Regions from separate parts of the Lysinibacillus sp. NPDC093190 genome, predicted to be linked through region 4. Evidence: riboswitches for the same ligand, from Rfam matches in the RefSeq annotation. Region 4 holds a riboswitch; each other region holds the start of a gene.
What was found. A riboswitch is a leader RNA that binds a small molecule or an ion and turns the genes downstream of it on or off. The one in region 4 is predicted to bind cobalamin.
Positions count from the first base shown of each region.

Region 1: another riboswitch for cobalamin. It lies ahead of metE (5-methyltetrahydropteroyltriglutamate--homocysteine S-methyltransferase); the one in region 4 lies ahead of mmgD (citrate synthase).
Region 2: another riboswitch for cobalamin. It lies ahead of ACQKOF_RS23050 (FecCD family ABC transporter permease); the one in region 4 lies ahead of mmgD (citrate synthase).
Region 3: another riboswitch for cobalamin. It lies ahead of ACQKOF_RS06875 (ribonucleoside-diphosphate reductase subunit alpha); the one in region 4 lies ahead of mmgD (citrate synthase).

Region 1 is NZ_JBNNVG010000019.1:92,518-94,725, reverse strand. It holds gene ACQKOF_RS15700 (VOC family protein) at 1-147, opposite strand, end outside; cobalamin riboswitch at 365-543, shown strand; gene metE (5-methyltetrahydropteroyltriglutamate--homocysteine S-methyltransferase) at 1,037-2,208, shown strand, end outside.
Region 2 is NZ_JBNNVG010000043.1:24,058-26,265, forward strand. It holds gene ACQKOF_RS23045 (biotin transporter BioY) at 1-573, opposite strand, end outside; cobalamin riboswitch at 745-937, shown strand; gene ACQKOF_RS23050 (FecCD family ABC transporter permease) at 1,079-2,125, shown strand; gene ACQKOF_RS23055 (heme ABC transporter ATP-binding protein) at 2,131-2,208, shown strand, end outside.
Region 3 is NZ_JBNNVG010000006.1:42,393-44,600, reverse strand. It holds gene ACQKOF_RS06880 (hypothetical protein) at 1-531, shown strand, start outside; cobalamin riboswitch at 642-829, shown strand; gene ACQKOF_RS06875 (ribonucleoside-diphosphate reductase subunit alpha) at 989-2,208, shown strand, end outside.
Region 4 is NZ_JBNNVG010000004.1:117,984-120,191, reverse strand. It holds gene ACQKOF_RS05230 (NUDIX hydrolase) at 69-548, opposite strand; cobalamin riboswitch at 797-990, shown strand; gene mmgD (citrate synthase) at 1,185-2,208, shown strand, end outside.

The sequences.
Region 1 (2,208 bases), on a different contig from region 4:
GACCTGTAACCAAAATCCACCTCGTCCTTTCAGCGAATCAGGCTTTTCAATTTCTTTTAGTCCTAATACTTGACAATAAAAATGCCTTCCTTTTTCTTCTGCACCTTTTGGAATTGTTATTTGAACGTGATGTAAGCTTATAACCATTTTTTCTCCTCCTTTAATTCTACTCAATACTTACTTCTAGGATATTAATGCCAAATCCTTTAATTTGACGAATGAAAAGTATTTTTTCTCACGAATGAGGCCTTTATAGAAAGGCAAAAATAAAGGAAATAGAACCTCCAATATGATAGATAGAATCGAACAAATTGGAAAATAATTATACTCTTCAGAAAAATATGTGTTATAGTAAAACATAATTAAATATTGTGTAAGAGTTGGTGCCAAATGAAAGTTTGGCTTAAAAGGGAAGTCGGTGCAAATCCGACGCTGTCCCGCAACTGTAAATCGGAGCAAATCACAATTGCCACTAGGAAACTGGGAAGGCTGTGAGGCGTGTTGATGAGAAGCCAGGAGACCTGCCAATATCTAGTACACACCAAATACCTACGTGGAAATAGGTGGTGAGATGTGACCGTATCGGCCCTGTGCGACAATGAATCATGCGATATTTTGAAAGAGTTTCGTATTGTTTCTTTATAGCTAATTTTGATATGCAATGACAGCCATTTTCCAAAAAAAGGAGAGTGGCTTTTTTATTTTTAACTTCTTTCAGCGGGTCCAAATATCCGCTGAAATAGAGGAACTCAGTCTAAGAACGCCACGTCCTGTGGCAATTTATCTGTGCAACATCACGTTGGCCCAAAGCCTCCGGCGGATGTCACGGAATCGGAAAGGAGTTCTTAAAGGATGTTAGCCTAAAAACATCGCATCCATGCGATAACGGCTAACTGACCTGCATCGGTAAAAACGCCACGTCCTGTGGCATTACCGAAATGACCGACATCGTGTCGGCCCTCATGCAGGCCTAAGCACAAAGCCGATTCCGGACGCAATTATGCCGAGGCATAATTGATTGATAGGAGAGATAAACATGGCGTATACAAGTACTACAGTTGGTTATCCGTATATCGGAGAAGATCGTGAATGGAAAAAGGCTTTAGAGGCTTTTTGGAAAAATGAGCTTTCAGAGGATGAATTTTTGCAGAACTTAAAGGATATTCGCCTAGCACGCATAAACAAGCAACTTCGCCTCGGCATAGACATGATAACTGTTGGAGATTTCACACTTTATGACAGAATGTTGGATACGGCAATGATGTTTGGCTTAGTTCCAAAGCGCTTTGAATGGCAGGGTAGCAAAGTGGATTTACAAACATACTATGGGGTAGCTCGCGGTAGTAAAAAAGCCGTAGCTAGTGAAATGACGAAATGGTTTAATACAAACTATCATTATATTGTGCCAGAATATGAGGGACAACCTTTACAATTAACAGAAAATAAAATATTGGCAGACTTTTTAGAGGCTAAGGAAGCGTTTGGTATTAAAGCAAAGCCTACAATAATTGGCCCTTATACATTTTGTAAATTAACAAAAGGCTATGACAAACTATCGCAAATTACATTTATTTTAGCATTACTGCCACTTTATACGCAGGTCTTAAAGGAGCTAGTGGATGCTGGTGCAGAGTGGATTCAATTAGAGGAGCCTGTTCTTGCCACAACACTAGACGAAGCGGAGGTTAAACTTGTTCAAGAAATTTATACACAATTAGCTACATCGGTACCCGAGGCTAAAATTATGCTACAAACATATTTCGAATCATTATCGGCATATGAGTCAATTGTGACACTTCCTGTTCAAGGGATTGGATTAGACTTTGTGCATGGCTATGGCAAAAATATGGAGGCATTACGTCAATTTGGCTTCCCACAAGATAAAGTATTAGCAGTAGGTATTATAAATGGACGAGATATTTGGCGCTCCAATCTAGCAGAGGTTTGCTCAACTATTAAAGCTATTGAACAGCTGAGTGGTGCCAAAGAAATATGGATTCAATCTTCGTGTAATTTACAGCATGTTCCAATTACAACTGCTCTTGAAAGAAAGCTCGATCCAGTTCTTCAAAATGCCCTTTCTTTTGCAGATGAAAAATTAGTTGAAATCATTGAAGTAACAAAATATTTACAAGGCACAGGCAGCTCCTCAAATCACAAAATATCTGAAAGTATGAAGGCGATTGAAGCGTTGAAAAATCACCCAAC
Region 2 (2,208 bases), on a different contig from region 4:
CACCTTTTGAAGGCGGTGTGCAAAAATACCCGCAAATACAGCTAAAATAATATCCTTTGGTAAAGGAGGCATCATCCAAAGCCATGCTATCTTATAAGTGAAAGCATCAGGAGCACTAGCCCATAGCTTGTAGGCAAAGTACATCCAATTTGTGCCTAGTAAATAATTAATAGCTGTTGCAACTAATGCTGCAACTACATAGCTTTTCTTCGTTCCACTGCGTTCTACAATAAGCCCAGCGACAAATGCAGCTATAATAAATGAGACAATAAAACCAAATGTAGGACTTATAATTTGTCCAAAGCCTCCATTGAATCGTGAAAATACAGGTGCACCTGCTAAACCAATACACATATAAACAGTACAAGCGAGTGCCCCTTTTCTACTACCAAGAATAAGCCCTGCTAAAATAGCAAAAAATGTTTGTAATGTGATAGGTACTCCACCAACCATCATGAAAGGTACAATGGACGTAATATTAGCCCCTATCATCATCAATGTTGAAAATAGTCCAATGTATGCAAGATCGACTGTTCTTAATTTGTGATGCGTGTGTTCCGCAACTGTTGTCATTATTTCACCCCTAAAAAGTAATGTTGATAATATTAGTGTAAAAAAATAATGATTTTGTGTCAACTTAATTATCATCAAAGGTTAACGTAAAAGTATTTTCCTACTTAACTTGATAAATAATGGTTAGTTATAGACTAACTATTAAAATATATGATAGAATCGTCATAATTTTAAATATTCGATGCTAATGGTGTGACATCTTGTACAATGTGTCACTTAAAAGGGAAGTTGGTGCAAATCCGACGCTGTCCCGCAACTGTAAAGAGGAGTTCTATGATGATTTAGCCACTGTTCTAGAATGGGAAGGCAATCATAGTAACGTTGATTCGAAGCCAGGAGACCTGCCAATTAGTAATTCCTGTAATGCCCACGAGGATGAAAGCAATTACGGACAATAGTAGAAGGAAATCATTCTGGTGTTGTTTAATCAAGGGTATTTCTATGCGCATTTGCATAGAATACCCTTTTTGTTTCATTTATTTAGTGATTAGGAGTTTATAAACAGATGAATAAAAAATTTATACTACTATCAATGACTCTTTTTCTAGTACTTATCATTTCAATGACAATTGCGATTATGGTTGGATCGGTTTCTGTTACGCCACTTTATGTATGGAAGGTCATCCTTTCTAAAATCCCAATTATACAAAATTCAATCGAAGAAGATTGGAGTCGCTCACAGGAAATTATCATTTGGCAAATCCGAGCTCCGCGTGTATTACTCGCTGCTATTGTAGGAGCAGGTTTGGCAATTGCTGGAGCAGCTATTCAAGCACTTGTTCGTAATTCAATTGCAGAGCCATATATTTTAGGGATTTCCTCTGGAGCGACGGTTGGTGCTACAGCCGTCATCATTTTAGGTGCTTTTTCATTTCTAGGCGTTTATGCTCTTTCTGTATCTGCATTTTTAGGTTCTCTCACGGCAATGGGGTTAGTTTTTTTCTTATCACGTGTTGGAGGTAGGATTTCCGTCTTTCGGCTTTTACTTTCAGGGATGGCGGTGTCTTTTATTTTATCTGCTATTTCAAACTTTATATTAATGATGTCGAAGCAAGAAGGTGGAATGAAGGCGGTCATGTTTTGGATGCTAGGAAGCCTAGCTGGTGCTAAGTGGAGTAATCTTTTAATTCCTACAATTATTTTTATTGTAGTATTTGCCTTGTTATGGCTCCACTATCGAAGCTTAAATTTATTACTCCTTGGGGAAGAAGCAGCAGTCACATTAGGGGTTAACTTACAACAATTCCGTATACAGCTTATTTTATTAGTTTCATTATTAACGGGTGTGATTGTTGCTGTAAGTGGCTCAATCGGATTTGTCGGCTTAATCATTCCACATATTGTACGGCTAATTGTAGGTTCAAACCATAAATATGTCATACCGATTAGCGCATTATTAGGAGGGATTTTCTTAGTTTGGGCAGATGCACTTGCTCGAATTTTAATTGCCCCTGAGGAAATGCCAATTGGAATTATCACAGCTTTTTGCGGAGGTCCATTTTTCATTTGGCTGCTACGTAGTAACAATTATTCATTCGGTGAAGGAGATTAAAGCATATGACAATAGAAGCGAAACAAGTATCATTCTCCATTTCTGATGAACGTATATTACATGAAGTAAGTATTCGAATAAAG
Region 3 (2,208 bases), on a different contig from region 4:
GCTTTACCAAGCCATATTTTACTCGCTAATTTTTCAGGGGATACTGCATGGTCTCGTTATGTTGCAGGCATTCAGCAGGTTTTTGATGAAGCTGATCTTAGTTGTCCACAAATAGGCGGTAGTACAGAGTCCAATATGCCGACTCTACAATCAGGTTTGTCTATAACGATGCTAGGTGAGCAGCAAAAACGCACAGCAACTATGCATGAGCAGCTTAGTTGGTACACCTATGGACTACCGCTTGTAGGCAATGAAATCCTTGCACAACCTGAAGATGTCGCACAGCTGCAACCAATTTTTCAGGCGTGGAAAGAGGAAATAGTGCAGCAAGTATGGCCAGTTGGGTCAAAAGGTTTACAGGCAGAATTTACCCGGCTTTTTGGCGAGCAACAAGTTAAAAGTTCGTTAGATGTTGAGAAATCGGCTGGTCCATGTGCAGTAGTTATGCTAGGAATACAGCCAGAAAAAGAGCAGCTAGCACAAAAAAAATTTCCTAGAAATTTTGAAAAACTACGTAAAACTGCATTGTAATTGGGCTTGCTTCGAGAAAATGAAGCACTTTAAAAATTTTAAAGTGCAAAACGCCTATTGCAACAATAAACACAATATGTTAGATTTGTTTAGGAGTTAAAACACAATATATAGTGTTTTGGACGAGCGGTACCAATATGGTTTAAAAGGGAATTCGGAAAAAGAGTCATCTTAGGCCGAAGCTGTCCCCGCAACTGTAAGTGCTGACAAATGATGAATAGGCCACTGTAAAGAACGGGAAGGTCGTCATTTGGAGGAAGCATGAGCCAGGAGACCTGCCGAGATGTTCAAGACAGCAACACATTCTTCGGGGATTGAGAAGTGGAGGCGAGAGATTTGTTCACTTCTTTGTGTGCATGTCCTTCATTTCCATTTCCGATTTTACAGCGATCACGTAACCGATAAATGTTGCGTGATCGCTTTTTGTGTTGCTGAAGGAAAGGGAGAGAATGTATACATGACAATTCATATCGAACAGCAAATGACTAAGCTCAAGAAAAGTTACACGGAGGATGAACTCGAAAGTTTTGTAAGGTTATCGGATCGATGGCTACGAAAAAACGACAATGCCACATTTGAAGCATGGGCAGATGCGATGATTTTACAAACGCTTAGCCTCATTGATGAGGAGGAGCCATACTGGACATTTGTCGCAGCTCAAATTTATTTAGAAAAACTATATGATCAATTTGCAATGCGCCGTGGAGTTTCAGTGAAGGATGTTTATAAAGTTTTCCCAGAACAATTAGCACACTATACAGAAGCTGGTTTGTATCATGAAAGTTTAACAACAAAGTATAGTGAGCAGGAGCTTCAGGAACTCGCTTCTTTTTTAGAATCAAGTCGAGATGAGTTGTTTACGTATATTGGTTTAAAAACATTAATGGACCGCTATGTAGTCCGTGATTACACGAAAACACCAGTGGAGCTACCGCAGGAACGATGGATGGTCATTGCGATGACCCTGATGCAGGATGAAACAGAAAATCGTTTAGAAAAAGTACGTGAATCTTATTGGGCGATGAGTAATTTATATATGACTGTTGCCACACCAACATTATCGAATGCAGGTAAAACACATGGACAGCTATCTAGCTGCTTTATCGATACAGTAGATGATAGTTTACAAAGTATTTATGACACGAATACAGATGTCGCAACATTATCGAAGTACGGCGGTGGCATTGGAGTTTATATGGGCAAAATTCGTAGCCGAGGCTCATCTATTAAAGGCTTTAAAGGTGCATCAAGTGGCGTTTTACCATGGATTAAACAACTTAATAATACGGCGGTTTCAGTCGATCAACTAGGTCAACGACAAGGTGCTATTGCTGTTTATTTAGATATTTGGCATAAAGACGTCTTTACGTTTTTAGATCTACGCTTAAACAATGGGGATGAGCGTCTGCGTGCCCATGATATTTTCACAGGGCTGTGCTTACCGGATTTATTTATGGAAACTGTTGAGGAACGTGGGGAGTGGCATTTATTTGACCCACACGAAGTGCGAGAAATCATGGGCTACTCACTAGAGGATTTCTACGATGAGAAAAAGGGTGAAGGCTCTTTCCGTACTAAATATGAGGAATGTATCGCGAATCCTTTGTTAAGTCGTGAAGTCGTACCAGCCATTGATATTATGAAGCGTATTATGCGTTCACAACTTGAAACGGGCGT
Region 4 (2,208 bases):
ACAAAATAATTTATCAGCATGACCACCCGAAAACGACTTAAGAGAAATCATTATTACATAAATTTTCACTATTCAATTGCAAAAGAACTACCTAAATCCCACAATTCATCCTCTAGAGTTTCTAATAGAGTTTTTGTTCTCTTTTCCATATTATCAGGGAGCTCTTTTTTACTGAAATATGTAAGTTTCAAACTCTCACCATCCTTTATCTCCAACACACCACTTACATTTTTAGCAATATAAAGATGAATGACTGTATAGACTTCATCCCCATTTGGATATTGGAAATAATAATCTGGTCCTGAAAAAACACCAATCAGGTCAAATTCATTGGCTACGAGTCCTGTTTCTTCATGGAGCTCACGGTAAGCAACTTCTTCTAAAGTTTCATTTAGTTCCATTGAGCCCCCGGGTAATCCCCAATCCAACGTATCCGAACGATGTTGAAAGAGAATTTTCTTATCATCGTTTATCACAAGAATTGTCGCCCCGATGCTTATAATCGGCCTACTACCGATAAGTTTCCTTAATTCTGAAATATAGCCTATACTCGTCCCCCTAATACTTGTCATTAAAAAATATTCGTTTTTTCAAAATATGAATCCTCTATTTTACTTCCAAGTTTTAAAAATAGCTTCATTGGTATTGATCAACAATCTTTTTTGTGCAAAATAGTGCTAAAAAATACAGAATAGTTCTTCAAAAATGAAAAATAGCTTTTTATGATCAGGCTTTTTCAAATTTTGACTATATTGATTGTTTTGAAAACTCTATGTTAAGGTTAAAAGACAAATTGAATATGCTAAATTTTGGTGGTTCAAATGGATTTATTCCATTTGATTAAAAGGGAAGTTGGTGAGAGTCCAACACTGTCCCGCAACTGTATTTAGGAGTTCAATAACAAAGCCACTGTTTTGTTTGTCAAAATGGGAAGGTGTTATTGTAGCGTTGATCATAAGTCAGGAGACCTGCCACTAAGGTAAGCATCAATTGACCTACGAGGATAGGGAGGTGTTAGCTACTGCATGATCTTTGTGAATGCTTGTAAATTCACTGTTTATTTGCTCTGTCATGCTTTTGTAGATTAACAACTTCTCAAAGGGGTAGAAGTTGTTTTTTTTGTAGTTCTTTCGTGTTTAATTGGTAACGCTTACAAGAATAATTAAACAAAGGGGTTGTAATGAATGGAGTTAAATTATTCGCCAGGTCTTGATGGCATCATTGCCGCTGAAACAAAGCTATCTTTTTTAGACACTATAGGAAGTCAAATTGTCATAAGAGGCTATGATTTGATTGAATTATCACAGAAATATTCATATTTAGACATTGTCTACTTATTGTTGCATGGGGAAATACCAAATACCAAGCAACAAGCTGATTTACAGGACAAGTTGAAATCTAATTATCAAGTTCCACAAGAGATTTTTCAAATTTTCAAGTTATTGCCTAACGGGACACATGCTATGGATGGGCTTAGAACAGGAATTTCTGTTTTAGCAGGCTATGATCAGCACATCAATGATCGTTCTACTGAAAAGAATTTGACGCGAGCATATAGACTTTTAGGTGGCATGCCCAACATCGTAGCGAATAGCTATCGTGTATTAAATGGTCAAGATGTCGTGGAGCCTGATAGCAAGCTTTCCTATAGTGCAAATTTTTATTACATGATTACTGGCAGAAAACCAACTGCGTTAGAAGAAGAAATCTTTGATCAGTCACTCGTTTTATATAGTGAACATGAGATGCCAAATTCGACGTTTACAGCTCGTGTAATTGCCTCTACACAATCTGATTTGTATGGTGCTTTAACTGGGGCTGTCGCATCATTGAAAGGTAATTTACATGGTGGGGCAAATGAGGCTGTGATGTATATGCTTCTTGAAGCCAAAACAGTTGAAGGCTTTGAAACATTGCTGGAAAACAAACTACAAAATAAAGAAAAGATTATGGGCTTTGGTCACCGTGTATATATGAAAAAGATGGACCCAAGAGCGCAAATTATGAAAGAGGCTTTGCACAAATTATGTTTGGAGCAAGGGGATGACCGCTTATATCACATGTGTGAAGCTGGTGAAAAAGTGATGGTACAGAAAAAAGGGTTGTACCCAAATTTAGATTATTATGCAGCACCAGTGTACTACATGCTTAGTTTGCCGATTGAAATATATACACCAATCTTCTTTGGCTCACGAACTATCGGCTTAT